2 regions of the Xylanimonas allomyrinae genome follow, and region 2 is predicted to be linked to the other one. Evidence: riboswitches for the same ligand, from Rfam matches in the RefSeq annotation. Region 2 holds a riboswitch; the other holds the start of a gene.

Region 1 (15,826 bases), 1.2 Mb from region 2:
GACCTGGCTCAGCAGGCGCGCGAACGTTTCACCGAGAGCCGTGAGCTGCTGCAGGCCGTCAAGGGCCGGCTGCGGGCCTTCGCGGTCAAGGTCCTGGTGCCGCAGCTCAACCAGGCCCTGGGGCAGGCCGTGTTCGACGACGCCACCGCCCGGTTCCAGGGCGGCTACGAGTGGACGGTCAACCTGGGCATCTCCGAGGTCGCGCACCCGGAAGGCTGGCGAGGGATGAGTGGCGGCTACGCCCTGCAGATCAAGTTCGGGCCGTCCGCCTGGCTGGCCAACGAGGGCGAGCCGCGTTGGACGGAGGCGGTCGACCCGGGCTTCGTCGACTACTCGCGCCCGCTGATCACCAACGGTGAGCGCGGGGTGGTCCGCCAGTCGAGCGTGCGGATGCAGGAGGTGCTCGACGGGCTCGGCCCGGACGACGTGCGCCTGCGCGACGAGTTTCTGTCACTACTCAACGAAGGAGGGGCGCGATGAGCCAGGGAAGGCCCGGCGACATCCGTCCGTTCGTCCCGAAGGGCCCGCTCAAGGAGCTCTTGGAGCCGGCCGGGAGAGACCAGGCGCTCCGGATGGTGGCCGGTTACTTCGCCGAAGGGGCCCAGCCTTTCTCCGGGCGGCGGTTCGAGCGGTTCGCCGGCGGAGGCGACCGTGAGGCAGTCGCTGACGTCATCACCGCTGACGACCTGATCGCGACGACGATGCTCGGCGTGACGATCAGCGGTGACAGCGCGATCGCGATCCTGGAGACCGAGCGCGAGAAACTCAGCGCCCTCCTCGCGGATGTCTCGAAGACCGACACGTTCGAGAACCTGACGACCGAGCAGATTCTGGACCCGGAGTGGCCTGCGACGAAGCTCTACTGGGCGCTCCGCGACCGGAGCATCCCTGACGTCGGGGAGACGAAGGCGACCAAGATGCTCGCCCGCAAGCGCCCTCACCTCGTCCCGATCATCGACTCATTCGTCCGTGCGCAGGTCCAGGACGAGCATGGGCTGGTCTGGGCGCCACTGCACCTGTGGCTGACGGACAACGGGCGGGAGAACGCGCAGTGGCTCCGCAGTCTCGGAGACGAGGCGGGCCTGCCGGACATCTCGACGCTCCGGATTTTCGACGTCCTCGCTTGGAGGTCCGGGACCGGCAAGTAGGGCTGCACGCGTTCCGGGTGTCTGTGAGAGTGAAGTGGCTCCGGGGACCGGCCGCTTGGCGGTGGCGTGTCGCCCGCTCCGCTGCGCGCCTACTTCCCGGAGCGGCTACCGGTGGGACTGGGTCCGCCGGGCGGGTCGGTGTACTCGACCGGCTTTCCGGTCTGGTGGGCGTAGCCGATCTCGCGTCGCGTGGACTCTCCGATGTACCCGCCGGGGTTGACCACGAGAACGCGGTCAGCAAGGTCGATCTTCGCGAGGTGCAGCGCGTCGAGCGCGGCCTTCTGCTCGTCGGTCATCCGGTCGCCCGCGTGAGCGAACACGCCCGGGGCGACGACGATCGACCCGCCGAGCGTCAGGTCGAGGTTGATCCGGCGGAACTCCTCGGCGAACCGCGTCGAGCCGCACAGGCACACGATCTCCGGTCGGTCAGTCATCGGACTCGCCCGGAACGACGACGACCTGGCCGTCGTCGGCGTAGACGACTCGGCCGGGCGCGGCAGAACGTCGTTCGGTCCACGGGACGCCGTACCGGTCGAGAAGGTCCAGATACTCGCGCGTCTTGTCGATGAGGTGGACAGCCGAGGGCCTGAACCACGCCGTCGCTCCCGGGTTGACCGCGTGGTCGTAGACCTGCGGGTCGACCGTGGACGGGTCCGGATAGGCCGCGTTGCACCAGTCGTTGGAGTGGCGCCACCACGCCCAGTCGTCGGGCGCCAGCGCCCCGTCGTGCGCAAGCCTGTTGGCGAGGCCGAACACCCCGACGTGGCGGCCACGGGAGTTGGGCGTGGGGCTCTCGAAACGGACGAACCCCGGCGCGCCCCGAGCGTCGTCGAGGTTGCGGAGCACGTCGGCGAGCCGCGACGTCGGACGCCACCGGAACGCGCGCCAGCCTGCCGCGCGGGCAGCGTCGACGTTCGCCTGACTGCCGTCGACGAGGCAGTGCAGGCCCGGCGCCCGTCCCGTTCTGCGTTGCACGGCGTCGTAGAACCGGTGATCGGCCTTGCGGTATCCGACGTCAGCCGCGGAGTGGATCGCGGCGGACCGCTCCCGGAGACCCGATGTCTCCCACGGGTGCCGAGCGCGGTGGTGCTCGTGGGCGGTGGCGAGATGCGCGTCGAACCCCGCTGTGCGCGCACTCGCAAGGTCCGCTAGGAGCTGGTCGTCGAGCGTGGCGTCGTGGGCGACCAGGAGGACGAACCCGTCCACGTCGACCATCAACAGGGGCTTCGTCACTCGGGCAGGCTATCGGCGCGCCTTTGTCGGTGCCTGTCTGGTAGGTTCCGGAACAGGTCAAGAGCGATCAGCGATACGCCCTCCGCGTGCTGGTCCGGCAACCGCGCACTCGCGCACGGTGCCCCTGGAGGAAGACCGGCCCGTCACGACCGTGACGGGAAGCGCGAAAGGAGACTGAGATGACGGACCTGATGTTGCTGCGCCCGGACGGGGTGCTGCTGTGGCGCCCGGACGAGGCGACCGTGGCGAGACTCGGCGACCAGGGCGCGTATGCGATCGGCTCGGGCGAGCTGTGCACGGCGTGCCTGGTGGGCAGCACGCCGCGCACGACGCTCTCGGCCCACCGCACCACCTGCCCCGAGTGCGATGCCCTCGCCGTGCACGTCACACAGCTGGCCGGGCTGAGCGACCCGATCCGGGCCGGGAGGCACGACGGGGTGCTGGTGCTCGGGGTGGACGCCCCCGAGGGTCCGCGGTTCGAGCGGATCCGGGCGGCGCGCGCGTTTCGGGCGGCGCGGCTGCGGCCGGTGTTCGTCCAGGCGCGGGCGCTGGGCATCGTGCGGCTGGAGGAGTCGCGCCGCCTCGGGCAGCCGCCGGTCGAGCTGGTCGACGTCGAGGACCTGCACCTGCGGGGGCTGATCGAGCCGGGGGCGGCGGATCGGGTGCGCCGCTACGGCGAGTGGCTGCAGGCGCTGTCCCCGCAGGAGCACGCGCCGCGCGCCGCAGTGCTGGCCGACGTCGCCTCGCTCGGGGCGTGGCTGGTCGCACACATCCAGCGCGAGCATCGCAAGCGGGCGCTGCGGGACCTCGATGACGCGATCGCCCGCGCGAAGCGGGCGAGGCGGGCGGTCACAGCGGCCTCGGCGCGAGTGCGTCAGCTCGACGTCCGCGGGTAGCGGCGAGGGCCCGGCCTGTCAGGTGTGAGGCCGCCAGGCCGGGCCGGCCGCCGGCCTGCTCCGCGCACGGTAGAGGCAGCAGCCGAGCCTCGGGGCTGTCACGCCGGGCGTGGTGGACTCGTCGGCCGTGCGAGGCGGCCGCCCGCGCGACTCGTCCGCAGGGCCACCCATGGCGCGAGGCCCGTGGGCAGCGCCACGGCGGCCGCGGTGAGCACCCACGCCGAGTAGTCCAGCCCCAGGCAGGCCCAGATGCTGGTGTGCATCGCCGCGACGGCCAGCGCGAACGGCGCCCGCGTCCACCGTCCGTACAGCAGGAACGGGGAGGCCAGCTCGAGCAGCAGCGCGCCGCTCGCGAGCAGCTGCGGAACCACCGGCAGGTTCGCGATGGCCTGCGGGAACGCCGCCCCGAAGGGCGAGGAGTGCGCGCCCTCCAGCAGCACCCAGCGCATGTTGTCGGAGTAGGCCCAGTGCGGCCCGCTGTGGACGAGCTTCTGGAAGCCCGTGAGGAAGTAGATGCCGCCCAGCACGGCGAGGCTCGCGCGGGGCGGCCACCCCCAGCGCACCGCCCGTTCGGCCGGTGGCACTCCGCGGCCAGGCGGACCGGCGAAGAGCCACACGGCTCCCACCCACACGGTGAGCACGTCGTTGTGCATGACCTTGCCGGAACTCGACCACAGCCCGCACAGCACCAGGTAGCACGCCCACGCGACGGTGAAGGCGAGCCGTGGCCGCCACCGCGCCACGGCGGCCGCGGCGGCCAGCACCCCGACCACCTGGACCGCGACGAGTCCCGCCGCGGGCAGGTCCGGGACCCAGCCCAGCAGGTTGGTGTGCGTCCGCAGGTCGGGCGCCCGGTCTGCGAGCACGGTCCAGTCGCGCGCCGCGAGGCGCCAGCCGACGACGGCGGCGACGCCCGCGTGCACCCAACGCGCGGTGCGTGCCTCGCCCGGGGCGACGAGCGCACCGTCGAGGCGGCGCTTCAGATCGGCGAGCGGCCCGCGCGCTCCGGCCCTCACGGTTCGACCTCCAGCACGACGTCGCGGCTCGTCTCATGGGCGGTCAGCGTCTCGGGGTCGAGCTCCCATGTGTAGCGTTCCAGCGCGACGACGTCGACGGCGTCGGGCGCGATGCCCGCGTCGTCGAGCCACGCGTCGACCTGGGCGGCGACGGCGTCGGGGGCGGCCCGGGCCAGCTTCGCGACCAGCTGGCGGTTCGTGGGGACGACGGTGCGGGTGCCGTCGGGGGCCACCGCGACGAGCTGGTACGTGGCGCCCGTCCCCGTGCGCACGTCGCTGAACAGCCGGAACGACGTGAGGGGCCACAGCTCAAGGTTCGCGACGGCCGCGACAGCGAGCACGGCGAGCATGCCGTAGGTGACGTACCTGGCGCGGCGACGTTGCCGCGCATCGAGCGAACGCATCTGGTCTCCATCATTGGGACGCAGGCAATCTAGCAGCCGCGCCCACCGCCGGGGTCCGGCGGTCCTGGTCCGTCCTGGTGGCGGCGGCCCACCGCTGGGCGGATCCTCTAGTCTCGGTGCAGCGGCTCACGGCGCGACGCCCGTGCGGCCACCCGGGAGCGAGGGAGCTGGACGTGGAGGACGCCGTCGTCGTCGGCTCGGGGCCCGGTGGCCTCGCCGCGGCCGTGACGCTCGCGCGTGCCGGAGTGCGCGTGACGGTGCTCGAGGCGCAGGACACGGTCGGCGGCGGGGCGCGCACTCTCGATCTCGGGCTCGCGCCGGGCGTCGTGCACGACGTGTGCTCGGCGGTGCACCCGATGGCGTGGGCGTCGCCGTTCTTCCGCGCGTTCGACCTCGCCGCGCACGGCGTCACCCTGCTCACCCCGGAGGTCTCGTACGCGCAGCCGCTCGACGGCCGGTCGCCTGCGGCCGCGTACCGGTCGCTTGCGCGGACGGTCGAGGGACTGGGCGCCGACGGCGATGCCTGGAGGTCGCTCGTCGGGGTGGCGTCGACGCAGTGGGAGGCCGTGACCGCCGTCGGGATGGGTGACAAGCGGTCGATACCGCCCGGGCTGGGTTCGCCCGGGGCGTTGCTCGGTGCCGCGCGGTTCGGGCTGGGTGTGCTCGAACAGGGCACCCCCGCCTGGGGCAGGCGCTGGCGGACGCCCGGCGCCGCCGCGCTGCTGACCGGCGTCGCCGCGCACTCGATCACGCCGCTTCCTTCGCTCGCCGGGGCCGGGACCGCGCTGCTCCTGGCGTCCCTCGCGCACGCCGGTTCCGGCTGGGCCATCCCGCGCGGCGGCTCCCAGGCCATCGCCGACGCGCTCGTGCGCGACTTGCGCGCCCACGGCGGCGACGTCGTCACCGGGGTCCGGGTGCGGTCGCGGGCCGATCTCCCCATGGCCCGGGCGTACCTGTTCGACACGACGCCGCGCACGCTCCTCGACGTCCTCGGCGACGAGGTCCCCGCAGCCGCGCGTGCGGCGCTGCGACGGCTCCGGTATGGCGACGCGGCCGCCAAGGTCGACTTCGTGCTGGACGGCCCGGTGCCCTGGGCCGATCCCGAGGGCGTCGGGGCGATCGCGCAGGCGGGCACCGTGCATGTGGGCGGGACGCGTGAGGAAATGGCCGAGGCCGAGGCCGAGGTCGCCGCCGGACGGCATGCCGCGCGGCCGATGATGCTGGTCAGCGACCCGTCGGTGGTCGATCCGGGGCGGGAGGTGAACGGCCTGCGGCCCCTGTGGACGTACGCGCACGTTCCCGCCGGCTCCGACGTCGACGTCACGGAGGCCGTGACCGCCCAGATCGAGCGCTTCGCGCCCGGGTTCCGCGACGTCGTCGTGGCTGCGCGGTGCGTCCCGGCCGCGCAGATGGCGGACCACAACCAGAACTACGTCGGCGGCGACATCGCCGCCGGTGCCGTGACGATGTGGCAGATGATCGCCCGCCCGGCCCTGCGGGCGAACCCCTACCGCGCGGCGGGCGGGGTCTACCTGTGCTCGGCGTCGACACCGCCCGGCCCGGGCGTGCACGGGATGCCGGGATTCCACGCGGCCAGGCGGGCGCTGCGCGAGGTGTTCGGGGTGCGGGTCGCCGCGCTCTGACCGGTGAGCGCCAGGCGCCCGGTGCCAGGTACGCCACGTCGCCTCTCGCCGAGCGGGCCTCGACCGCGTGCGGCCTCCGGCCCGGCGTGCCCGGGAGGGTCTGGCTGCCGTTCGACGTGCCGGGCCGGCCCAGGCGAGGACGCTCGCCTGCAACCCGCCGACCTCCCGATCCGCCTGGCCGCGAACGACGGCCGCGTGGCTCGATACGACCTCGCTCGCGCCCTCGGCCGCCTGCGCTTCGTCACAGCGACCAGCGCGCCGGTTCGCCGGCACGCCCGGCGGCCGCACAGACCCGCCTGCGACTGGCCCGACCAGGCGTGACATCCCTGACGCCCGTGCGGCCTCAGGCCCGCACGCCGACGCGCCGGACGGGGGAAGGGCGGTGGCGGGACGCGCGTGAGCGCGGACGCGTTCTCGGTGTTCCCGCAGGTCACCCGATGCAAACGCGCCTCGTGCGGCTGTGCCGTGCCGGGCCGCTGGCTCCCGCGTTCCCGAGAGGCAGCCCGAGCGCTGCTGCGAGGATTCCGTGCGCGCGCCGGTCACTGGGGCCGATGTGCGCGCCAAGGGGATCGCGGTGTGGTGCCGTCCCGGGGTGACGTGCCCCGGCAGAAGTGGGAACACGCCGCCGGCATCGTGACGTGACATAGGGAGATGGGGACATGTCGAGCCGAGACCGAGAGGGCTTGAGGTGTGGCCGAGCGGCGTTGACGGTCGGCGCTCTGGTCGCTGCGCTGGCCGTTGGTCCGCTGGGCGTGATCGACGCCCTCGCGGATCCGTCGGCAGGCGGCTCGGCCATGATTCTCGAGAGATTCGCGGGCTCCTCGGTCGAGGACCCCAAGTTCATCGGCTTGGGCAGCGCATGCCTGACGGGTGCGTCGGCAGGGTCCGTCCCGCCGACCGGGCAGTCGAACCTCAGCAACTGTGACGGCTTCCGGGTCGGCCCCGTTCCGTCCCAGGGCACCGGCGGTGGTGGCGGCGGGTGGCTTCAGCTGACCGACGCCAGCGGCGGCAACATGAACAACAACGGCAACGGCGCCGGCTCGTCGGCGGCCCGCGCAGGAGGCGTGCTGTTCAACCAGGCGCTCCCCGCAACCGCCGGCCTGCACGCGCGTTTCGAGCAGGCCCAGTACGGCGGCTTCGTCAACGGGACACGTGACGCGCCCGAGGGCACGTTCCGCAGCTGGGGGGCCGACGGCATCAGCTTCATCCTGACGGACGGCAACTTCACGCTCACCGAGACCGGTCAGACGGGAGGCTCTCTCGGATACGCGCAGTCGGGCAACGGGCCCGGTGTGGCCGGCGGGTTCCTCGGTCTCGGGCTGGACGCGTGGGGCAACTACCCCCGTGCGTCTGGTGCGCTCGGCGCCGGTTGTGCGGCGGCGGGGCAGAACCCCGGGCTGAGCGGGAGCTCGACGCTCCGGGACTCGGTCGCGCTACGCGGCCCCGGGTGGCAGGACTCGAACGGGAAGTGGACCCAGGGCTACTGCCTGCTCGCGGTCAACCAGCTGTCGTCGGGGAGCCTGCGCGAGCCGTGGGACCCGGCACTGGGCAACTCGGCCGACCCCGCGGACCACGATCTCTTCGCCGCCAAGGCGGCGCGGAAGGTCGACGTCGAGATCTCGCCCGCGGACCCCGACGGGTCGGCGATCATCACGGTCCAGCTCCAGTTCGCCGAGGGGGGCCGTGGCACACGGCCCTGTCCGCGAGGGTGCAAGACCTGCCGGCCACGTACAAGTTCGGCCTCGTGTCCTCGACGGGCAACGCGGGCGACGTCCACCTGGTGCGCAACCTCGCGATCGGCACGGTCAACCCGCTGACCGGCCTGACCTTGGTGAAGGCCGAGGACAACGCGAGCCCGCTGTTCCGCCCTGGGGGATACGCCGAGGGCGACAAGATCCCGTACACGATCGTCGTGTCGAACTTCGGCGAGGAAGCCGTCAACGACCTGGTCGTCTCGGACCCGCTCATCGACGACCTCGTGTGCCCGTCGACCCGTCTGGCGGCCCAGGAGAGGCCCGGTGCCAGCATCACCTGCACCGGCACGCACACGCTGACTGCGTCTGAAGCCACGAACCCGAGCGGCACGTTCGTGAACGCGGCCTCCGCGGCGGGGACGTCCGACCTCGGTGGCGGTCCCGTCACGTCGGACGTCTCGACCGCGACCGTGCGCGTGGTCGCGCCGGTGCCGGCGCTGGCCGTGGTGAAGCGGGCGTCCGTTGCTGATGTGAACAGGAGCGGGGTGACTGATGCGGGGGACGTGGTCAGTTACTCGTTCGAGGTGACGAACACGGGCAATGTGACGTTGGCTCCGGTGACGGTCTCGGACGGGATGCTGGGTCTGGTCGATGCGGCGTGTGCGGGTGTTCTGGCTCCGGACGAGTCGGTGGTCTGTGCGGCGACCGGGTCTCGCACGGTGACGGAGGCTGATCTGGGGGCGCCGTTGGTCAACACGGTGACGGCGACGGGTGTGCCGCCCGAGGGGTCGGGTCTGGCGCCGGTTGAGGCCTTGGGCGTGGTGTCGTCGGAGGTGGCCGATGCGACGACGGGTCTGGTGTTGGTGAAGTCCGCGGTGGTCGACGGGCCTGACCAGATCGGTGATGTGGGCGAGGTGGTCCGGTATGAGTTCGATGTGACGAACACGGGCACGATCAGCCTGGCTCCGGTGGTGGTCGACGATCCTGGTCTGGGGCTGGTGAGGTTGCGGTGTGCGGAGGTGCTGGCTCCGGGGGCGTCGGCGAGGTGTGCCGGCGGGAGGGCTCACACGGTCACGGAGGGTGATCTGGTCGCGGGCCGGGTGACGAACACGGCGACGGCGACGGGTGTCTCCACGCGTGCGGACGTGCCGGATCCTGAGCCGGTCACCAGTACGGCGGTCGTCGAGACTCGCGCGCCGGTGCCGGCGCTGGCCGTGGTGAAGCGGGCGTCCGTTGCTGATGTGAACAGGAGCGGGGTGACTGATGCGGGGGACGTGGTCAGTTACTCGTTCGAGGTGACGAACACGGGCAATGTGACGTTGGCTCCGGTGACGGTCTCGGACGGGATGCTGGGTCTGGTCGATGCGGCGTGTGCGGGTGTTCTGGCTCCGGACGAGTCGGTGGTCTGTGCGGCGACCGGGTCTCGCACGGTGACGGAGGCTGATCTGGGGGCGCCGTTGGTCAACACGGTGACGGCGACGGGTGTGCCGCCCGAGGGGTCGGGTCTGGCGCCGGTTGAGGCCTTGGGCGTGGTGTCGTCGGAGGTGGCCGATGCGACGACGGGTCTGGTGTTGGTGAAGTCCGCGGTGGTCGACGGGCCTGACCAGATCGGTGATGTGGGCGAGGTGGTCCGGTATGAGTTCGATGTGACGAACACGGGCACGATCAGCCTGGCTCCGGTGGTGGTCGACGATCCTGGTCTGGGGCTGGTGAGGTTGCGGTGTGCGGAGGTGCTGGCTCCGGGGGCGTCGGCGAGGTGTGCCGGCGGGAGGGCTCACACGGTCACGGAGGGTGATCTGGTCGCGGGCCGGGTGACGAACACGGCGACGGCGACGGGTGTCTCCACGCGTGCGGACGTGCCGGATCCTGAGCCGGTCACCAGTACGGCGGTCGTCGAGACTCGCGGGCCGGTGACGGGGTTGACGGTGGTCAAGCGGGCGGCACTGTCCGGGGGGAACGGTCTGGGTGTGGCCACCGTGGGCAACCGCGTCAGCTACTCGTTCGAGGTGACGAACACGGGCAATGTGACATTGGCTCCGGTGACGGTCTCGGACGGGATGCTGGGTCTGGTCGATGCGGCGTGTGCGGGTGTCCTGGCTCCGGGCGAGTCGGTGGTCTGCACGGCGACCGGAACGCACACCGTCTCCGAGGAGGACGCCCGCGCGTCGCGGGTTCGCAACACGGTGACGGCGACCGGGGTGCCGCCCGCAGGCGCCGGTGATCCTGTCACCAGTGCGGACACCGTCGAGACTCCCGTGCACCTGCCGCCGTTGCCGGCCCCGCTGCCGCCTCGGACGACCTCGCCGACCGCGGCTCAGGCGACCTCGCTGGCCACGGCATCGCTCGTGGTCTCTCGCGCAACGCCCAGTGGCCGCGGCGCATCGGTCCACACCGGCGGGCAGGGCTCCGAGCCGGCCGGTTCGGTGCTGGCACCGCTCGCGCTGCTCGCCGTCGGCATGATGGTGGCCTGCCCGAGCGCGGTCGTCGCCCGCAGACGGCACGACGCACGCAGGGGGCCCGGGCTCAGCTGCTGACGCGACCCGCGACCCGGCTACTCCTCTGGGGTCGGATCGCCCGCAGGTGTCCGGCGCAACCGGCGCGCGATCGACCGCGCCGGCCGCCACGCTGCCGCGGCGACGAGAGCGATCACGCCCGCCCCCACCCAGGGCGCGGCCCAGGACGACGCCTCGCCGGTGAGCGGGTCCGACGGGACGTACCCGTCGGATGCCTGCGGCCGGACGTCGAGGTGTGCGGACGCGCGGACGACGGGCGGCGCGTCGTCGAAGGTCTCGGTGAGGCGCACGCTCTGCCCGGGCAGGAGCGCGGGCACGTCGGCGGTGTGCGCGCGGGAGTGCCACAGGCCGCCCAGGCCCGCGGCGTCGACCGTGGTGGTGGCGGACTGCGCGAGGTTTCCGGTGTTGGTGAGCCGGTAGGCGACCGTCAGCCTGCCGAGCCCGAACCCGGCCGCGGCGGGGCGGTACGTGGTCGTCACGTCGGTCAGGGCGAGGCCGGCCGTCACGGGTCCGGGAACGGAGACGACCACTCGCGCACCGACGCGCAGGTCGAGCCGGACGCTCGAGGCGTCGGTCGCGGCGTCGCCCGCGTGTACGGACGTCACGATGCCGCCGCCGTGGTCGCCGGGCGTGACGTCGGGCGGCACCGTGACCCGGAACGGCAGGTCGACGCGCTTGCCGGCGGGGACGGTCACGACGGGCGCGTCGAACCCGATCCACGCGCCGACGTCGCGTCGCGGCTCGTCCCGGGCGGCGACGGTGAAGTCGCCGCCGGCGGTGATCGCGGCGTCGGCGGCGTACACGTCGAGGGTGACGTCGTGCGCGGACAGGTTCGAGATGGAGACGGTGTCGGTCACCGACTGCCCCGGTTCGAGCACGAGGTCGAACGCGGAGCGGGCCGTGCCGCTGCCGGCCGGCGCGGGGGACACGCCCCAGCGGAGGGTGTCGGCGTCCTCGGTGTGTGTCGCGCTCGTCGGCACCGCGGTCGCCGCGGTGGCCGTCCCGAGGAGGGCGACGGCCACGACGCCCAGGGCGGCCAGGGCAAGGAGGGCGCGGGAGGCGGTCTGAGGACCGTGCATGGTGAGCCTCGCAGGGACGGGCATCGCCCGGTGCGGGGCCGCCCGCAGGGGCAGCCCCGCACCGGGCAGGTGCGGCGGGATCAGATCAGGGTGGGATCAGATCAGGGTGAGCGTGAGCACCCCGGTGTAGACGCCCGCGCGGGCGGTGCCGGGGATGCCGAGGTCGAGGCGGCCGCCGGCGCCGAACTGCCCCGCCGAGGCGCCCAGGGGCGCCGCCGCGAGCGTCTGCGGCACGCTGAGCCCGCCGTCGGCCGCGGGCGCGATGCGCGGTCCGGCGGCCACGGACGGCGCCTCGTCGTCGGCGGTGACCAGGCCCAGACCGGAGGTGCTGACCGCGGCGGTCGGCTCCCAGCCGAGGTTGGCGGCCAGGATGCGGCCACCGGAGGAGGAGCCGAAGTCGGACGTCTCGCCCGCGAGCACCCAGCCTGCGGACGTGCCGCGCCCGTCGGACACCGACACCGGGACGAGGTCACCGGAGGCGATCTGGTCGGCGCCGGTCAGGGTGACCTGCGACAGCGGCACGGTGGCCGTGTCCGGGACCTCGAGCGCGAGCACGCCGGGCTGGACGTCGGCCACGACGAGCTCGTGCCCGGCGCCGGGGCCGGCGGCGAGCGGGTCCAGCCAGCGCGTCTGCCACGGCCCCCAGCCGGCCGAGCTCTTGGCCCGCACGTGGACCTCCTGGCGCTGGTGCACGTCGGCGCTCGGCGCGACCGAGCCGGCGAAGGACGCCGTCACGCCCGACGACGTCAGCGGCACCGACCGGGGAGCGGCGCTCGCCGGGGTGTCCCCGACGACCACCTGGACGTCCGTGACCTCGTGGGTCGCGGGGCGCCGGGACGCGGCCGCGGGGTGGTTGCCCAGCGTGTCGTCGCTGGCCACGCCGGCGACGGACACCGAGCCGTCGCCGGTGTAGGCCACGCTCACGTCGGTCACCGACGGGCCCAGGGGGAGGTGTACGGCGACCCGGCCGCCTCGGCGAGGTAGTAGATCGCCCGCTCCGTCTGCGCCCAGAACGCCGGGACGCGGCTGTAGGACGAGAAGAACCCGCCCTCGGCGCTCGAGCCGAGCTCCCACGTGTACGCCGGGATGCCGAGCTGGTCGTAGATCCAGTCGATGTCGTTGCCGGCGTTGTTGTAGAGGATCTCGCCGGCCTTGCCGGTGTTCTGCCCGCTGAAGTACGTCTGGCGGAACCCGAGCGTCTTGACCTGTTCGAGGTTCGGCACGTTCGCCTGGTAGTCGTAGGCGTACGGGTAGATCGCCAGGCCGCCGGACGTGTGCAGGTTGAGGAACGTGCCGCGGCGGTCGTCCGGGGCGGCGGTCGTGGTGCCGGTCTCGTACGTGCCGAAGAGCGTGGTGAGCAGCGTGGCCTCGGCGGCCGCCTCCGGCTCGGAGAAGGGGGCCGTGCCCCGGTAGGTCTGCGAGCTCGGGGTCGCCGACGTCGACGCGCCGCCCCAGTCGGTCGCGAAGTTGCGGTTCAGGTCGATGCCCGGCTGCGAGCTGGACCAGCTGGTGCTGGTCTGCACGTAGTCGGAGTCGTCGAGGTTCTTGCGCTGCCACGCCTTCGACTGGTTGACGGGGTTGCCGTCACCGGCCGCCGTCAGGCGCAGGTCGGGGTCGTCCAGGGCGTCCTCGACGAGGTCGATGCCGTCGGGGTTGTTCTGCGTCTGGACCCAGATCTCGGTGGACTGCAGGAGCTGGGTGACCTGCGGGTCCTTGCCGTAGTTGTCGAGCAGCGACACGATGTAGCGCCAGGCGATCTCCGAGGTGAGGATCTCGCGGGCGTGCGCCTGGGCGGTGAGGAAGAACCGCGGCTTGCCGTTGTCGTTGGTCTCCCAGCGGCCGTCGTGGTCCGCGCCCTCGGTGATGCGCAGCGCGACCAGGTCGTGCCCGCCGCGGCCTTGGGTCTTGAGCCACGAGTCGCCGTAGTCGACCAGCTCGACGAGCTCGGGGTAGGCCGCGGCGACGTCGCGCAGGAACTGCTCGTGCGCCGAGACGGTGCGGTACCCGCCGAAGAACGTCTCGTACTGGTTGCCCGCGATGCGCTCGGGGACCGGGTACAGGGACTGCGCCGGGGCTGCGCGCAGGGCGCGCGGCTGGGGTGCCGAGCCGATGACGTCGCCGTAGGCCCGCGTGCGGACGACGTCGACGCCGGCGGCCTCGAGGTCCTCGACCGTCGCGGCGTCGCCGAGCAGGTTGGCCTGCGAGCCGTTGGCGTCGAGGACGTCGAGCCCGGCGATCGCGTCCCGCAGGCCCGCGTCGCCGGACTGCCCGGCCTGCACGGTCACGACGACGACGTCGTCGGACCCGGCCGCGCGGGCCGGTGCGACGAGGCCGCCGACGACGAGACCCGCGACGGCGGTCGCGATCCCGGCTCGGGTGAGGGGGCGACGGCGCGACGGGGGCCTGCCGTCCGGCAGGCCGGTCAGGCCCTCCGGGGTGGTGCGATGGTGCGACATGAAGGTGTGCCTCTCTGTGGTGTGTCCGGGGGTCGTGCGTCCGGATCGGGCGTGCCGGGCGGCCCGGAGCGCTCGCGCGGTCTCGCCGCGTGGGGTGTTCCGGGCAGACGGCGCGTGCGTGGGCCGGAGGGGGCGCACGGCGTCTGCTGCCCGCCGGCTGCGGGGGCTGGTGATCCGTGGCCGCCCGGTTCCGGGCGGCGAGGTCACGGCGTGGTCAGCGACAACACGCGCGCAGCGAGACCGGCAGAGCGGTGGCCGCGTCCGCGCCGTGCGGCGCGGACCCGTCCGTTCCGCGGGGCTGCCAGGTCATGGCGTGACCGTAGCCATGGGCGCGCCCGGAACTGAAGGGGTGGAGCCCGGTGGGACACACCTAGGAAACACTTGTGTCCACCCTGAGCCTTCGATGAGACGCAGATCGGTGCTGCGCAGGAGGTAGCCGACCCGGTGCACGGTCGTGATCGCCGCGCCCGCGGGGCCCAGCTTGCGGCGCAGGCGGGCGACGTGGGTGTCGACCGTGCGCGACGCGTCGGGACTCGCCCAGCCCCACACGGCCCGCAGGATCGCCTCGCGCGTGTGGACGACATCCCGTTTGACCAGCAGGAACACCCACAGGTCGTGCTCCATGCGGGTCAGCGGCACGACGGCGTCGCCGCGGCGCACCTCGCGTGCCCCGGGCAGCACGGTGACCACGTCGCGGCCGGGACGGTCGTGCGGTCGAGGCTCAGGAGGGGCGGTCACCATGCCGCCGGACGCTACTGAAACGATTGCCGTCCGGTTCTGTGAGCCAAGTCTGTCCCAACCGGTGAGACAACCTGTGGGGGCGCCCAAAGAGCGTGCGGGACCGTGCTTCGATGCACGGCGTCCCTCCAGTCGGTTCCCATGCCGACCCCACCGACCTTGTCGGCATCTGTCGGCCCCTGTCGGCCCCTGTCGGCCAGCCGCCCCAACCTCGAAGGAGTCCCGTTGCCCCCGCTCCCGACCGACACGGCGCGAGTGCGTATCGCCGGTCTGCGCAAGGTGTACGGGTCCGGTGAGCGTGCCGTGACCGCGCTCGCCGGGATCGACCTCACGGTCCGCGCCGGGGAGATCCACGGCGTCGTCGGGCGCTCCGGCGCCGGCAAGTCGACCCTGATCCGGTGCCTGACACTGCTGGAGCGGCCCACGGCCGGCACCATCGAGGTCGACGGCGTCGAGCTGACCGCGCTCGGCGAACGGCAGCTCCGCTCTGCCCGGCGTCGCATCGGGCTGGTGTTCCAGCACGTCAACCTGCTCGACTCGAGGACGATCGCCGGGAACGTCGCCTACCCGCTGCAGATCGCCGGCGTCGGCCGCCGCGAGCGCGCCGCACGGGCGCTCGAGCTGCTCGACCTGGTCGGCCTCGCCGACCGGGCCGACGCCCACCCGGCGCAGCTCTCGGGCGGTCAGCGGCAGCGCGTCGGCATCGCCAGGGCGCTCGCGGTCCAGCCCGCCGTGCTGCTGTGCGACGAGCCGACCTCGGCCCTGGACGGGGCGACGACCCGCCAGATCCTGTCCCTCATCCGCGACCTGCGCGACCGGCTGGGTATCTCCGTCCTCGTGATCACGCACGAGATGAGCGTGGTGCGCCAGGTCTGCGACACCGTCACCCTGCTCGACGGCGGCCTGGTCGCCGAGCACGGCCCCGTCGCCGAGGCGGCGGGGCGTCCGGGCACCCGGCTGGCGCGCGCCCTCATCCCCGTGCCCGACCTGCCCGTCGGCGGCGAGC
Region 2 (15,826 bases):
CGCCGGCCCGCACGCGGCGAGCACGAGCAGGGTCATCGCAGCGACCCAGGCGCCTACCGCTCTCCGAAACCGCGTCATGGGCACATCATGGGTGCGAGGGGCCGCTCGCACCAGGGGTGCTCCCGGTGCAGAGCGGCGCCCGGACAGGGAGGCGAAGGCGCGATGACGTGGCAGCTCGCGATGTTCCTCGGCCTGTCCGTGGCGTCGATGCTCGCGGTCGCGGTCGGGTTGCTGTGCGCCATCGTGCGCACGCGCCTGCGTCGTCGGGCGGAACGCCGGCGCAAGGCCGCGGGCGACCCGATCGACACGCTGACGCTGCAGCTGCGCCTCGGTGAGATCGCCCGCGAGATCCAGGCCCTGGCCGGGAGCCGCGGTTTCGCGGTCGCGCACCACACGCGCGCGGCCCAGGCGGCCTACGACGCGCTCCTGGCGGAGGCGTGCCGCCGCGCGGGCCTGCCCGTCGAGGCCCCGCACCTGGTGACCGACCGCACCCCGGAGGCCGAACGGCTCCGCGAGGAGCTGGAGCTGGCCTCGCGCGGCTGGAGCTGGTGAGCCCCGGTGCCCCCGCGCGGCGGGGGACCGGGGCTCCCGGCGTGGCCTCGCTTCAGAGGGTCGCGAGGACCGTGTTGAACGTGGTGCTCGGGCGCATGACCGCCGTCGTCAGCGCGTCGTCCGGGCGGTAGTAGCCGCCGATGTCGGCGGGCTTGCCCTGGACCGACAGCAGCTCGGCGACGATGGCCTCCTCGTTCGCCGCGAGGGCCGCGGCCAGGGGGGTGAACGCGGCGGCCAGCCCGGCGTCGTCGGTCTGGGCGGCGAGCTCACGGGACCAGTACAGGGCCAGGTAGAAGTGCGAGCCGCGGTTGTCGATGGTGCCGAGCTTGCGGCCGGGGGAGCGGTCCTCGTCGAGGAACGTGCCGGTGGCACGGTCGAGCGTGTCGGCGAGGACCTGCGCGCGGGTGTTCGACGTCGTCTGCGCGAGGTGCTCGAGTGACGCGGCGAGGGCGAAGAACTCGCCGAGCGAGTCCCAGCGCAGGTAGTCCTCCGCGACGAGCTGCTGGACGTGCTTGGGTGCCGAGCCGCCTGCGCCCGTCTCGAACAGGCCGCCGCCCTTCATGAGCGGCACGATCGAGAGCATCTTGGCCGAGGTGCCGACCTCGAGGATGGGGAACAGGTCGGTGTTGTAGTCGCGCAGCACGTTGCCGGTCACGGAGATGGTGTCGAGGCCGGCGCGCATGCGCGCGAACGAGTACGCGGTCGCCTCGGCCGGGGCCATGACGTGGATCTCGAGGCCGTCGGTGTCGTGGTCGGGGAGGTACTTCTCGAGCTTCTCGATGAGGTTGGCGTCGTGCGCGCGCTGCGCGTCGAGCCAGAACACCGCGGGGGTGTTCGACAGGCGTGCGCGGCGCACGGCCAGGCCCACCCAGTCGCGGACGGGGGCGTCCTTGGTCTGGCAGGCGCGCCAGATGTCGCCGGCCTCGACGTCGTGCGAGAAAAGCACCTCGCCTGCCGCGGTCACGACCTCGACGGTGCCCGCGACGGGGATCTCGAACGTCTTGTCGTGCGAGCCGTACTCCTCGGCGGCCTTGGCCATGAGGCCGACGTTGGGCACGGTGCCGATGGTGGCCGGGTCGAGCGCCCCGTGCTCGCGGCAGTCGTCGATGGCGGCCTGGTAGACGCCCGCGTAGGACGAGTCGGGGATGACGGCGAGCGTGTCGTGCTCGGCGCCGTCGGGGCCCCACATCTTGCCGCCGCCGCGGATCATCGCGGGCATGGACGCGTCGATGATGACGTCGGAGGGCACGTGCAGGTTGGTGATGCCCTTGTCGGAGTTGACCATGGCCAGCGCGGGGCCCTGCGCGAGCCCGCGCTCGACGGCGGCGCGGATGGCCTCGCCGTCGGGCAGCGTCTGCGTGGCGGCCAGGAGGGCGCCGAGGCCGTCGTTGGCGGACACGCCCGCGGCGCGCAACGAGTCGCCGAACTGCTCGAAGACCTCGGGCAGGAACGCCTGGACGACGTGCCCGAAGATGATCGGGTCGCTGACCTTCATCATCGTGGCCTTGAGGTGCGCCGAGAACAGGACGCCGTCGGCCTTGGCGCGCGCGATCTGCTCGGTCAGGAAGGCGCGCAGGGCGCGCACCGACAGGAACGTGCCGTCCACGACCTCGCCCGCGAGGACCTTCAGCCCGGTGCGCAGCACGGTGACGGAGCCGTCCTCGGCAACGAGGCGGATGGTCAGCGTGTCGTCGGCGGGCATGACGACGGACTTCTCATTGTGGAAGAAGTCGCCGGCCGTCATGGTGGCGACGGTGGTCTGTGACGTCGGCGACCACGCGCCCATGCGGTGCGGGTGGGCCTTGGCGTAGGCCTTGACCGAGGCGGGGGCGCGGCGGTCGGAGTTGCCCTGGCGCAGCACCGGGTTGACGGCCGAGCCCTTGACGCGGTCGTAGCGGGCCCGCACGTCCTTCTCCTCGTCCGACGACGGCGCCTCGGGGTAGTCGGGCACGTCGAAGCCCTGGGCCTGGAGCTCGGCGACGGCGGCCTTGAGCTGCGGCACGGAGGCGGAGACGTTGGGGAGCTTGATGATGTTGGCGGTCGGTTCCTCGGCGAGGCGGCCGAGCTCGGTGAGGGCGTCGGGGACGCGCTGCTCGGGCGTGAGGCGCTCGGGGAACTGGGCGAGGATGCGCGCGGCGACGGAGATGTCGCGGGTCTCGACGGCGACTCCGGCCTGCCGGGCGAACGCCTGGACGATCGGCAGGAACGAGTACGTCGCCAGCAGCGGGGCCTCGTCGGTGTGGGTGTAGATGATCGTGGACTGACCGGCCATGGGCGGCGTCGCTCCCTGGTGAGTGTGCCGCTGCTCGTGGCAGCGGGGCGGGTTTTCTCGATATCAAGATACTTGACGGGCCGTGCTCACCGGAATGCGCGACGCGCTTCGTGCGTCTCAAAACGATGTCTCGAAATGTGAAACGGCCGTTGCCCTGCGTACGAGCGCTCCGTAGTGTCCTGCGTGTCGAGGCCCCCGGGCCTCGGGTCATGAGCTCCGACGTCAAGCCCCGGCTGGTCGGACGGCAACCCCCCGCGCGGGTGGGTGCCCCGGGTGAGGACCAGGTTTGGCCGCGCCAGCGGTGAGACAACACGCGAGCCCTCGCGGGCGAAGAGGAGGAACGATGTACCGGAGCCAGTGTCGCTGTTGCTGTCGCTGACCAGCGACGCCGCTACGCGCGGTCCGCGGGCCTGAGCCCGTCCCCTCGATCCACACCGGCCTACGGCCATCGCCGCCCCCGTGCGGTCCTGTGCATCCCGGTCGCCCTGCCGCCGCGCTGACGCGTGGCGCGGCGACGCTCATGAACGGAGCCTCCCCGTGCTCTTTCCTCCTGCCCCCGTCCCCTCCGACGGCCCCGCGCGATCGTCGGCGTCGACCTCACCGCCGCCGGAGCGCGGCCCGGCGCGCACCGCACCCGCGGCGGGATCGCCGCGCTGCCGTTCGACGGCCAGCGGTTCGTGCGCCTCGTACGCACCGCCGAGCAGGGCCACGTCGACCTCGTCGTGCTCGACGCCGCCTTCCTGCTGCACCCGGGGCGCGGCCGTGTCGCCGGCCGGCTCGACGCCGCCGTGGCCGCCGCCCGCGTCGCGCCGCACGCGCCGGGCATCGGCCTGGTCGCCGGCGTCGACCCCCTCCACCTCGACCCGTCCGCGATCGCAGGCGCGGTCGCCGGGATCGACCGCGCGAGCGGCGGCCGCGCCGCCTGGCAGGTCGGCCTGCCCGCAGGCGACGAACGCCTCGCCCGGCACGCCGTCGTCGCGGCCCGCCGCATCGGGCGGCTGTGGGACCACGCCGACGCGCGGACCGCAACGCGCGACCCTGACGGCCGGCGGCGCCTCGACCACGACGGCATCCGCTTCGCCGTGAGCCGCCCGGCCGAGCCGATCGCCGCGCCGCACGGCCGCCCGCCCGTCGTCGTGCGCGTCACGGACGAGACGGGGGCACGGGCCGCGGCGCTCGTCGCCGACGTCGTCCGGATCGTCGCCCCCGACCAGGCGGGCGTCCTCGCGCTGCGGTCCGCGGTGCGCGAGGCCGCCGCCGCCGAGGGGCGCGACCCCGACGAGCTGCGCGTGCTCGCCGAGGCCTACGTGGTGCTCGCCGCCCAGCGCGAGAGCGCCCTGGCCCGGCTCGCGATGATCGAGGACATCGAGGGCGCCAGCGCCGGGGGCGGCGCCTTCGTCGTCGCCGGGACGCCGCGGCACCTGGCCGACGTCGTCGCCGAGTGGGTCACCGCCGGGACCGTCGACGGGTTCGTGCTGCGGCCCGCCGCGCTCGAGGCCGACCTCGACGCCATCGTGACCGGCCTCGTGCCCGACCTGCAGGCGCGCGGGCTGTTCCCCGTCGAGAAGACCACCGGCTCGTTCCGGGAACGCCTGGGCCTGCACGGCCCGGCCGCTCCCGTGCGGGCCCTGCAACCCGCCTGAGCACACGCCGCGGGTGCCCGCCACGCACCCGCGGCGTCCGAACCACACCCCACCAGCCAGGTACGCCACGCCCGTCCGGTGCATCGATCCACCACGTCGATCCCGTCACGTCGATCCCGTCACGTCGATCCGCCACGCCCATCCAGGAGACACCCATGCCACGCACCACGCCCCGGTGGCGCCACGTCGCCGCCGTCGCCCTGCTCGCCCCCGCGCTCGCGCTCGCCGCGTGCGCCGGACCTGGCGGTGCCGCCACCCAGGGCGGCCCCGCCGGGGCCGCGCCCACCGGAGACCCCACACCGGGCGGCACGCTGCGCTTCGCGCTCGGCGCCTCGCCGTCGGGCGTCGACCCGCAGCAGGTCGGCACCAACGTGAGCATCTACATCGCCCGCCAGCTCGCGGACTCGCTGACCGACCAGGACCCGAAGACCGGCGAGATCGTCCCGTGGCTCGCCACGTCGTGGGACGTCAGCGACGACCTGACGACGTTCACCTTCCACCTGCGCGACGACGTCACGTTCTCCGACGGCACGCCGCTGACCGCCACCACCGTCAAGGCCAACCTCGACGCGCTGACCGGCCCGTTCGGCGCCTCCGCGCCGCTGGCCGCCTCCTACCTGGCCGGGTACCAGGGTGCGACCGTCGTCGACGACCACACCGTGACGGTCACGTTCGACGCGCCCAACGCCCAGTTCCTCCAGGCCACCTCGACGGTGTCGCTCGCGATCCTGTCCGACGCGTCGGTCGGCGCCGACGCGGCTGCGCGCCTGCAAGGCACGATCGTCGGCTCGGGCCCGTTCGTCCTCAAGTCCTACACGCAGGACCAGGGGGCCGTGCTGACCCGGCGCGCCGACTACGGCTGGGCCTCGGCCGTCTCCGACCACGAGGGCCCCGCCTACGTCGACGAGATCGACTTCAGCATCGTCCCCGAGTCGGGCGTGCGCGCCGGAGGCCTCGCCTCGGGCCAGTTCGACGCCGTCGGCGACGTGCTGCCGCAGGACGTCCAGCAGATCTCCGCCGCCGGCGGCTCCGTGCTCACCCGCACCAACCCGGGCGTGACGTTCGTGCTCCAGCCCAACGTGACCCGCGGGTTCCTCGCCGACGTCGCCGTGCGCCGCGCCGTCAGCCAGGCGATCAACCGCCCCGAGCTCGTCGACACCGTGCTGTCCGACGCGTTCAAGCCCGCCACGAGCGTCCTCGCCTCGACCACACCCGGGTACACCGACCTGTCGCAGGACCTGGCGTTCGACCCCGACGCCGCGAAGGCCGCCCTCGACGCCGCCGGATGGAAGCCCGGGGCCGACGGCATCCGCGAGAAGGACGGCCAGAAGGCCACGTTCGACGTCGTCTACGCCCCGCTGTTCACCGGCTCGCAGGCCGTCCTGGAGCTCGCCCAGCAGCAGCTGCGCGCCGTCGGCGTCGACCTCACGCTGCGCCAGGTCACCCCCGCCGAGCAGTCGGCGCTCGACAAGAGCGGCGACTACGACACCTACTACTACAACGTCACCCGCGCCGACGGCGACATCCTGCGCACGCAGTTCCCCGCCGCCGAAGGCAACCGCAACCGCCGCCCCGCCGACCCCGCGCTCGACCCGCTGCTGGCGGCCGAGCTCACGCAGTCCGACGCCGCGCAGCGCGCCGACACCATCGCGCAGGCACAGCGCCAGATCGTCGACCAGGGCTACGCCATCCCGCTCTTCGAGCTCGCGCAGTCCATCGGCGTGGGCGCGAAGGTCCACGGCGTCACGTTCGACGCCTCCAGCCGCCTGCTGTTCCACGACGCGTGGGTGGAGCAGGGCTGACATGACGCGCTACGTCCTGGGCCGGGTCGTCGCGGCCGTCGCCGTCCTGTGGGCCGCCGTCACGGTGTCCTTCGTGGTCCTGTACCTGCTCCCGAGCGACCCCGTGAGCGTGATGCTCGACAACGCGTCGGCCGGTCAGACGGTGGACCCCGCCCAGGCCGCAGCCCTGCGGGCCCAGTACGGGTTCGACCGCGGCCCCGTCGAGCAGTACCTGAGCCAGCTCGGCCACACCGTGACCGGCGACCTCGGCACGTCGCTCACCTCGGGGGCGCCCGTGCGGACCTTGATCGCGCAGGCCTTCCCGCAGACGGCGGCGCTCGCGGCGTTCGCGCTCGTCCTGGCCGTCGCCGTAGGCGGCGGCACCGCGGTGCTCGCCTCGTGGACACGGTCGAGCCGCCTGCGCGGGCTGCTGCTCGCCCTGCCGCCGCTCGGCGTGGCCGTGCCCGGCTTCTGGGTGGGGCTGCTGCTGCTCCAGCTCTTCTCCTTCCGCTGGTACTGGTTCCCCGCCGTGGGCAACGACGGTTTCGCGTCGCTCGTGCTGCCGGCCGTGACGCTCGCCATCCCCGGCGCCGCGACCGTCGCGCAGGTGCTCTCGCAAGGGCTGGGCGCCGCCTGGCGCTCGCCCTACGTCGAGACGGCGTTCGCCAAAGGCGCCTCACGCGGCCGGGTGCTCGGGCGGCACGTGCTGCGCAACGCGGTGCTGCCCGTCCTGACCGTGCTGGGCGTGCTGGTCGGCCAGCTCCTGGCCGGGTCCGTCGTCGCCGAGACGGTGTTCTCCCGCCAAGGGTTCGGCCGCCTCGTCGAGCAGGCGGTCACGACGCAGGACATCCCCGTGGTCCAGGGCCTCGTCGTCGTCGCGGCGGCCGTGTTCGTCGTCGTCAACCTCGCCGTCGACCTGGCCTACCCGCTGCTCGACCCGCGCATCGACCTCACCGGTGTGCTCCGCCCCCGCCGTGCGCCGGCCGCCCGGCGCACGACCGCCCTCGGGAGGGCCGCATGAGCCTGCTGTCCGCCTCACGCATCCCCGGCCACCGACCCGGCGCGGCCGCGGCCCTCGCCGACCCGACGGCGCAGCGCGTGCGGGCGGTGCGCCACCCGCTGCTGCGGCCCGGCGCGCTCCTCGCCCTCGCCGTCGTGCTGGTGATCCTCGCGTGGGCCGTGCTGCCCGGGGTGTTCGCCCACCAGGACCCCGTCACGGGAGTCCCGGCCGACAAGCTCCAGGGCCCGAGCGCCGCCCACTGGTTCGGCACCGACCACCTCGGCCGCGACCTGTTCTCCCGGACCGTGCACGGCACCGGCCTGTCGTTGCAGGCGGCGCTCATCGCGATCGCGATCGCGCTGCTCGTCGGCGGTGCGCTCGGCCTGGTGGCCGGGTTCGTGGGCGGGTGGGTCGACACCGTCGTCATGCGGGCGTCGGACGTGCTGCTCGCGATCCCCGGCCTGCTGCTGTCGCTGGCCGTCGTGACCGCGCTCGGTTTCGGCACCGTCAAGGTCGCCGTCGCCGTCGGCGTGGCCACCGTCGCGACGTTCGCGCGCGTCATGCGCGTCGAGGTGCTGCGCGTGCGCGGTGCGACGTACGTCGAGGCGGCACGACTGGCCGGGGTGCGCGAGACCGCCGTCGTGCTGCGGCACGTGCTGCCGGGCGCGGCCGGGCCGGTGCTCGTGCTCGCCGCCGTCGAGCTCGGGGCCGTCGTGCTGGCCGTCTCCGCGCTCAGCTTTCTCGGCTTCGGTGCCGCGCCGCCCGCACCCGAGTGGGGCTCGCTCGTCGCCGAGGGGCGCAACTACCTCGCCACCGCCTGGTGGTACTCGACCCTGCCCGGCGTCGTCATCGCGGCCCTCGTGGTCGCCGTGGGACGCCTCGGGCGCGCCTTCTCCCACGACCGGAGGCCCGTGCGATGACCCTCAGCGAGACCCCGACGATCAGCGTCGCGGCGCCCCCGCTCGTGCAGGCGGCGAGCGAGCGCCCCGAAACCGGCCACACGTCCGGTCACCCGTCCGGCCCCGCGGACCGGCCCGCGCCCGTGCTGTCCGTGCGCGGCCTGCGCGTGGCCTACCGCGGCCGCCGCGGCACGGTCGAGGCCGTGCGCGGCGTGTCGTTCGACGTGCTGCCCGGGCAGGTCGTCGCCCTGGTCGGCGAGTCCGGCTCCGGCAAGTCGACGACGGCGCACGCCGCCGTCGGGCTGCTGCCGCACACCGGGCACGTCACGGCCGGCAGCCTCGACCTGGGCGCCGACCTCCACGACAGGCTCGACCTGGCCCGCCTGCCCGTGCGGGCGTGGCAGAGGGTGCGCGGCACGCGCGTCGGGCTCGTCCCGCAGGACCCGGGCGTGGCCCTCAACCCCGTGGTGCGCATCGGCGACCAGGTGGCCGAGGTGCTGCGCATCCACGGGCGCGCGGGGCGGCGCGAGGCCGCCGCGGCCGCCGTCGAGATCCTGCGTTCTGTGGGCCTCGACGCACCCGAGGAGCGCGCCCGGCAGTACCCGCACCAGCTCTCGGGCGGCATGCGCCAGCGCGTGCTCATCGGCATCGCGCTCGCCTGCCGGCCCGAGCTCGTGATCGCCGACGAGCCCACGAGCGCCCTCGACGTCACCGTCCAGCGCCGCGTGCTCGACCTGCTCGCCCGGCTCACGCGCGAGGCCGGGTCGGCCGTGCTGCTCATCACCCACGACCTGGCCGTGGCCGCCGACCGCGCCGACCGCGTCGTCGTGCTCCAGGGCGGGGAGGTCGTCGAGCAGGGACCCACCGCGCAGGTGCTGCGCGACCCGCAGCACCCGTACACGCGCGAGCTGCTCGCGGCGGCCCCGCTGCGCGCCGTCTCCCGCGCAGGCGCGAGCGCCCGGACCGCGGCCGTCACCGATGCGGCCGGGACCGCCGACGGGATCGCCGACCGCTCGACGACGAGGCCTGCCGCCGCGCCGCAGGAGGCGGGCCCCGCGCCGGCCGAGGCGCCCGCGCGCGGGGCCGAGCGGGACGCGATCGCGCCCGTCGCCCCGGATCCGCGACCGGCCGAGGGGGCGGCTGATGTGCCGTCTGTCGAGTCCCTGCGCGTGGCCGAGCGTTCCACGCCAGCGCCCGTCGCTCCGGATCCGCGCGTGGCCGAGGGGGTGACTGATGTGCCGCCTTTCGCGTCCCTCGGCGTGGCCGAGAGGGCCACGCCTGCGCCTTCCGCCGCGTCCCTGCGCGTGGCCGAGCGGTCCGCGACTACGCCCGCCGCCCCGGACCTGCTCACAGCCCCGGACCTGCTCGTCGTCGAGAACCTGCGCAAGGACTTCCCGCTCGGCGCTCGCGGCACGCTGCGGGCCGTCGACGACGTCTCGTTCGCCGTGCCGCGCGGCACCGCGTTCGCGCTGGTCGGCGAGTCCGGTTCGGGCAAGTCGACGACGGCGCGGCTCGTGCTGGGCCTCGAACGCCCGGACGGGGGCTCGGTGCGGTTCGACGGCCGCGAGGTGGGTGCGGCGCGCGGCGACGTGCTGCGTACGCTGCGCCGCCGCACCCAGCTCGTCCACCAGAACCCGTACGCGTCGCTCGACCCGCGGTTCACCGTCGCGCAGGTGATCGAGGAGCCGTTGCGCGCGCACCGCTCCGGCTCGCGTGCACAGCGTCGCGAACGTGTCGCCGAGCTGCTCGCGGCGGTGCGGCTGCCCGTCGAGCTTGCCGCGCGCCGCCCCGAGGAGCTGTCGGGCGGGCAGCGGCAGCGCGTCGCGATCGCTCGCGCGCTCGCCCTCGACCCCGAGCTGCTGGTGCTCGACGAGCCGACGAGCGCGCTCGACGTCTCGGTCCAGGCGCACGTCCTGGACCTGCTCGGCCAGCTGCGCGCCGAACGCGGGCTGACCTACCTGTTCATCTCGCACGACCTCGCCGTGGTGCGGCAGGTGGCCGACCACGTGGGCGTGCTGAGCCGCGGCCGGCTGGTCGAGACGGGGCCGGTGGCCGACGTCTTCGACCACCCGGCCGACCCGTACACCGCCGAGCTGGTCTCGGCGATCCCCGGGCGCGCCCGCGCCGGGGCCGAGGAGAGTCCTGTGGGAGGCATCGCATGAGCACGCAGATCCTGGACAGGCCCGCGCGGCAGGCGGAGCGTGAGCGCGCCCTGGCCGCGCCGCACGGCTGGCTGTCGGTCGTCGCGTTCCACTGGCTGCCCGCCGAGCCCGCCGCGCTGCCCGGCGTGCCCGGCCTGTGGTGGGCCGACGCCGCCGGGGCGCACGTGCGGCCCGCCGACGGCGCGGGTCCCGCCGCCGGTCGCGCCGCCGACGCCGCCGCTGGTCGCGCCGCCGACGCCGTGTTCGTCGGGCATGCCGCCCAAGCGCGGGAGGACGTCCCCTCCGCGCTCGCCGGCGACCGCCTCGCGTCGGGGCCCGGTGCCGCCGCGCCTGGGGCTGGTGGCCTCGTGGGCGAGCGTCTCGCCCGCGGGTCCGGTGACGTCGTCGTGCCCGAGGGCGGGTCGGTGGTGCTCGGGTCGTACCTGCCCGCAGGCCGGGCCCCGCTGCCCGAGGGGGCGGGGGCGAGACCGCGGTGGTGGCCGTGGAGGTCGTGCAGCGCACGGGCCGCTACGCGATCCGGTTGCGCGACCCGCACGCCCCGGCGCGCGCGGACTTCGCGGGCGTGCCGACGTTCCCGTTCGACCCGGCGTGGGTGCTCGACGGGCGCGTGCGCCAGTACGCGGAGCCGCGCGAGATCGTCGTGGGGGCGGCCCGCCCCGGCCTGCTCCATCACGTCCAGGTGATCGGCGAGGTCGACCTCGCGCACGCCGGCCACGCCGTGACCTTGCTGCTGACCGGCACGGGTGACCGGGCCTCGATCCTGTTCTCCGACGAGACCCCTGGCGTGGCGCCGTGGCGCATCCTCGCCGTCGACCTGCCGGGCACGCTCGCCCCCGGTGGGTCGGGCACGGTGCGCGTCGACTTCAACGAGGCCCGCAACCTGCCGTTCGCGTTCACCGAGCACGGCACGTGCCCCGCCCCGGCGCCGGGCAACCACGTGCCGTTCGCGGTGCCGGCGGGGGAGAAGGCGCCCCGATGAGCGCCACGGCCCTGCCCACGGCGCGGGTGGTCGCTCCGCCGTCGGCCGATCATTCGGCAGGTGCCGACGCGAGCCCGTCGGCCGCGCCGTCGTACGCGGGCCTGCGCGTGGTGCCCGCGCGGCACCCCGCACGATGGGCGGCGACCGGTGTCGTGGCCGTCCTGCTCGCCATGGTGGTCAGCTCGCTCGTGACGAACGACCACTGGGAGTGGGACGTCGTCGCGCAGTACCTGACCTGGCCGTCGGTCCTCGACGGGCTGTGGGGCACGATCCGGCTCGCCGCGGCCTCGATCGTCATCGGGTTCGGGCTCGGCACGGTGCTCGCGCTCATGCGCTTGTCGCGTTCGCCGCTGCTCCAGTCCGTCGCCTGGGCCTACATGTGGGTGTTCCGCTCGGTGCCGCTGATCCTGCAGCTTCTGCTCTGGTACAACCTGGCCTACCTGTACCCCGAGCTGAGCGTCGGCATCCCGTTCGGGCCCGGCTTCGCCTCGTTCGACACGCTCGACATCGTCGACAAGTTCGGCGCCGCGGTGCTGGGCCTGGGGCTGTCGCAGGCCGCCTACAGCGCAGAGATCGTGCGCGCGGGCATCCTCGGCGTCGACCAGGGCCAGCAGGAGGCCGCCGCGTCGCTCGGCATCCCGCGCTGGCGCCAGCAGTGGGCCATCGTGCTGCCACAGGCCATGCGCACCATCGTGCCGACGTCGGTCAACGAGATGATCGGCCTCGTCAAGGGCACCTCGGTCGTCTACGTCCTGGCCTACGGCGAGCTGTTCTACACGGTGGGCATCATCTACGGCCGCAACCAGCGCGTCGTCCCGCTGCTGCTGGTCGCGGGCATCTGGTACCTGGTCATCACCACGGTGCTGACCGTCGCGCAGTACTACCTCGAACGGCACTACGCCCGCGGCGCGCTGCGCACCGTGCCACCCACTCCCCGGCAGCGGCTCGTGCGCGCCCTGCGTGCACGCGGGCACCTGACCCGCACCGCGGCCACGACCCCGGCCCTCGACGGAGCACAACGATGAGCGCGAACACGACGGCGAGCACGACTGTGAACACAACTGCGACCCCGCGGGCGGCCACCTGCGACTGCACGGCGTGCGCAAGTCATACGGCACCCTCGAGGTGCTGCACGCCGTGGACCTGGAGGTCCGCCCGGGTGAGGTGACCGTGATCCTCGGACCGTCCGGGTCGGGCAAGTCGACGCTGCTGCGCCTGGTCAACCACCTGGAGAAGGTCGACGCCGGGTTCGTCGAGCTCGACGGCGACCTGGTCGGCTACGCGCGCCGTGCCACGCGGCGCGGGGAGGTGCTGCGCGAGCTCAAGGAGCGCGAGGTGCTGCGGCAGCGCACCCGGATCGGGTTCGTGTTCCAGTCGTTCAACCTCTTCCCGCACCTGACCGCGCTCGAGAACGTCGTCGAGGCGCCCGTCTCGGCGCAGGGCCGGCGCCGCGCCGAGGTCGAGCCCGAGGCGCGCGAGCTGCTCGCCCGCGTCGGGCTGGCGGACAAGGCCGACGCGCGCCCCCGGCAGCTCTCCGGGGGCAGCAGCAGCGTGTGGCGATCGCCCGCGCCCTCGCGATGCGGCCCTCGGTGCTGCTGTTCGACGAGCCGACGTCGGCGCTCGATCCCGAGCTCGTCGGCGAGGTGCTCGACGTCATCCGCGACCTCGCGCACGGCGGCACCACGCTCGTCGTCGTCACGCACGAGATCGGCTTCGCGCGCGAGGTCGCCGACACCGTCGTGTTCATGGACGCCGGCCGCGTCGTCGAGCAAGGACCGCCCGAGCAGGTGCTCGGCAACCCCCGCCACGAGCGGACCAGGGCGTTCCTCGCCAAGGTCCTGTAGCCCCTGCCCTAGACCCCCCAGCCACAGCTCCCAGCCACCGACCACCCGCCTACCACGAGAGGCACCCATGACTTCCATCGCCCGCCGGCGCCCCCGCGCCGCGCTCGCCGCGCTCGCAGCAGGACCCGTCGTCGCACTCCTTGCCGCCTGCGGCGGCACGTCCGGCGCCGCGGAGTCCGACGACCTGCAGCACGCCGCACAGGCCGCCGGGCTCGAGGTGAGCACCTCCCCGCATCAGGACCGGATCCACACCCCTGCGAACCCGGAGGCGATCGCGCTCCTCCCGCCGGCCTTCGCCGACACGGACACCCTCAAGGTCGCCGTGAGCGCCACGGGCGCCCCACCCCTGGTGTTCCTCGCCGACGACGAGAAGACCCCGATCGGGAACGAGACGGACATCGCCCAGCTCGTCGCCGACGCCCTCGGCAAGAAGCTCGAGCTCGACGTCAAGGCGTGGGCCGACTGGCCGCTGGCCGTGCAGTCCGGCGACGTCGACGCCGTCATCACCAACGTCACCGTGACCGAGGAGCGCAAGGAGCTGTACGACTTCTCCTCCTACCGCAACGACGAGCTGGGCTGGCTCGTGAAGGCGGGCGGCAAGCTCGCGGACACGACGATCACCGAGCCTCAGGACATCGCCGGGCTCACGGTCGCCGTCGGCTCGGGCACCAACCAGGAGAAGATCCTGCTCGCCTGGGACGAGGAGAACACGAAGGCGGGACTGGCCCCCGTCAAGGTCGAGTACTTCGACAACGACAGCGACACGACCCTCGCCCTGCAGTCGGGCCGCATCGACGCGTCGTTCGGCCCCAACGCGTCGGCGTCGTACAAGGCCAAGGTCTCCCCGCAGGACTTCGCCGTCGTCGGAACGCTCAACGGTGGGTGGCCCGACAAGGCGCAGATCGCCGTCGCGACCCTCAAGGGCAACGACCTCGCGCCGGCCGTCACGGCCGCGCTCCAGGGCGCGTTCGACGACGGCTCCTACGCCAAGGTGCTCCAGCGGTGGGGCCTGGAGGCCGAGGCCATCGAGCAGCCCGAGACCAACCCGCCCGGCCTGCCCAAGACGAGCTGACGCGCCCGCGTCCCGCCCCGCACCCGCCACCCCGTCCGGTGGCGTCGCCCCGCGGCGCCGCCACCGGCCGGCCCACCGTCACCCTCGGAGCTCACCATGACCGTCCCGACCCGGGTCCCGCTCTCCGTCCTCGACCTCGCCCTCGTGCCCGACGGCGGCACGGGCGCACAGGCCGTGCGCGACGCCGTCTCGCTCGCCGTCGACCTCGACCGCCTCGGCTACCGCCGGGTCTGGTACGCCGAGCACCACCTGTCGCCCGGCGTCGCGTCGGCGTCACCGGCCGTGCTCGCCGCGGCCGCGGCCGCACGCACCGAACGCATCCGCGTCGGATCCGGGGCGGTGCTGCTGAGCACCACGAGCCCGCTCGTCGCCGCCGAGCAGTTCGGCACGATCGCGGCGCTCCACCCCGGGCGCGTCGACCTCGGCCTGGGCCGGGCGTTCACCCCGCCGACCGGCGACCGCGCGGCACGGCACAAGGCAGGGGAGGCCCCGCAGGCCGACGCCCCCAGGCCCGCCGACCGCCCGGCACCCCGCGAGGCCGGGCCGCGCGTCGTCGACGGCCTCTACGTGCCCGCCGCACCCCCGACGCTCAACGACTCCGCGCTGCGTGAGCGATTCCTCGCGCAGGCCGCCGTCGTCGGGGCGTCGCGCGCCCCCGCGAGCTTCCAGGCCGAGCTCGAGCTCGTGCTGGGGCTGCGGGCCGGGACGTTCACCGACGACGCCGGCCACCACTACGTGTCGCCGCCCGTCCAGGACGCGGCTTTCGACCTGTTCGTGCTCGCGTCCTCAGGCGGGGAGTCCGCGCGCGTCGCGGGCCGGCTCGGCCTGCCGATCGCCGCGAACTTCCACGTCAGCCCCCACACCACGCTCGACACGGTGGCGGCCTACCGTGCCGCGTTCCGTCCCGGCGTGCTCGCCGAGCCGTACGTCGTCGTGTCCGCCGACGTCCTGGTCGCCGAGACCACCCAGCGCGCGCACGACCTCGCCGCCCCCTTCGCCGACTGGGTCGCCTCGATCCGTCGCGGAGCCGACGGCGCGATCGCCTACCCGCGCCCCCAGGACGCGACGCCGTGGACCGAGCGCACCGAACCGGAGCGCGCCGTCGTCGCCGACCGCGTCGACACGCGCATCGTCGGCGACCCGGCCACCGCCGTCGAGCGCCTGGCGACGCTCCAGCGCGTCACCGGCGCCGACGAGCTGCTCGTCACCACCGCGACCCACGACCCCGCCGACGCCCGCCGTTCGTACGCGCTGCTGGCCCAGGCATGGGCCGGCGCGGGCGCCGACCGCGCCCCGCGCACGGAACAAGCGGCCGCGTTCGCCGGTTAGAACCCACTCCCACAACCCCAGGAGGACCACGTGACCAGCCCCGAGCTCCAGACCGCCGCCGACGCCGGCGCCAAGGTCGCCGACGGCGCCCTGCTGATCGACGTCCGCTCGGCCGCCCTGCGCGCGTCGACCGGCGAGATCCCCGGCGCGACGATCGCCGACCGCGACGACCTCGACGCACTGTTCGGCCCGGCCGCCGCGCCCGCGGTCGCGCACGACACGCCCGTCGTCGTCGTGTGCGGGTCGATCAACGGCTCCGGACCCGTCGCCGAGGCGCTCGCGGCCCGCGGGTA

The links. Region 2 has a riboswitch for S-adenosylmethionine ahead of ET495_RS11515 (LLM class flavin-dependent oxidoreductase). Riboswitches for the same ligand answer to the same signal wherever they lie in the genome.
Region 1: another riboswitch for S-adenosylmethionine. It lies ahead of ET495_RS16770 (hypothetical protein); the one in region 2 lies ahead of ET495_RS11515 (LLM class flavin-dependent oxidoreductase).

Annotation. Positions count from the first base shown of each region.
Region 1 covers NZ_CP035495.1:3,708,197-3,724,022, forward strand. Annotated here, with positions in the region: gene ET495_RS16750 (PD-(D/E)XK nuclease family protein) at 1-480, shown strand, start outside; gene ET495_RS16755 (DUF6308 family protein) at 477-1,148, shown strand; gene ET495_RS16760 (hypothetical protein) at 1,238-1,582, opposite strand; gene ET495_RS19040 (HAD family hydrolase) at 1,575-2,381, opposite strand; SAM riboswitch class IV at 2,437-2,551, shown strand; gene ET495_RS16770 (hypothetical protein) at 2,561-3,277, shown strand; gene ET495_RS16775 (hypothetical protein) at 3,376-4,293, opposite strand; gene ET495_RS16780 (hypothetical protein) at 4,290-4,697, opposite strand; gene ET495_RS16785 (phytoene desaturase family protein) at 4,865-6,340, shown strand; gene ET495_RS17840 (L-type lectin family protein) at 7,135-8,157, shown strand; gene ET495_RS16790 (DUF7507 domain-containing protein) at 8,049-10,568, shown strand; gene ET495_RS16795 (WxL protein peptidoglycan domain-containing protein) at 10,586-11,626, opposite strand; gene ET495_RS16800 (hypothetical protein) at 11,723-12,550, opposite strand; gene ET495_RS16805 (M14 family zinc carboxypeptidase) at 12,556-14,082, opposite strand; gene ET495_RS16810 (winged helix-turn-helix domain-containing protein) at 14,389-14,823, opposite strand; gene ET495_RS16815 (methionine ABC transporter ATP-binding protein) at 15,046-15,826, shown strand, end outside.
Region 2 covers NZ_CP035495.1:2,499,836-2,515,661, reverse strand. Annotated here, with positions in the region: gene ET495_RS11530 (CE1 family esterase) at 1-78, opposite strand, end outside; gene ET495_RS11525 (hypothetical protein) at 163-552, shown strand; gene ET495_RS11520 (NADP-dependent isocitrate dehydrogenase) at 605-2,824, opposite strand; SAM riboswitch class IV at 3,030-3,144, shown strand; gene ET495_RS11515 (LLM class flavin-dependent oxidoreductase) at 3,502-4,467, shown strand; gene ET495_RS11510 (ABC transporter substrate-binding protein) at 4,623-6,269, shown strand; gene ET495_RS11505 (ABC transporter permease) at 6,271-7,269, shown strand; gene ET495_RS11500 (ABC transporter permease) at 7,266-8,168, shown strand; gene ET495_RS18795 (dipeptide ABC transporter ATP-binding protein) at 8,165-10,309, shown strand; gene ET495_RS11485 (DUF1684 domain-containing protein) at 10,785-11,288, shown strand; gene ET495_RS11480 (amino acid ABC transporter permease) at 11,285-12,313, shown strand; partial or broken gene ET495_RS11475 (amino acid ABC transporter ATP-binding protein) at 12,378-13,132, shown strand; gene ET495_RS11470 (ABC transporter substrate-binding protein) at 13,200-14,204, shown strand; gene ET495_RS11465 (LLM class flavin-dependent oxidoreductase) at 14,301-15,533, shown strand; gene ET495_RS11460 (rhodanese-like domain-containing protein) at 15,564-15,826, shown strand, end outside.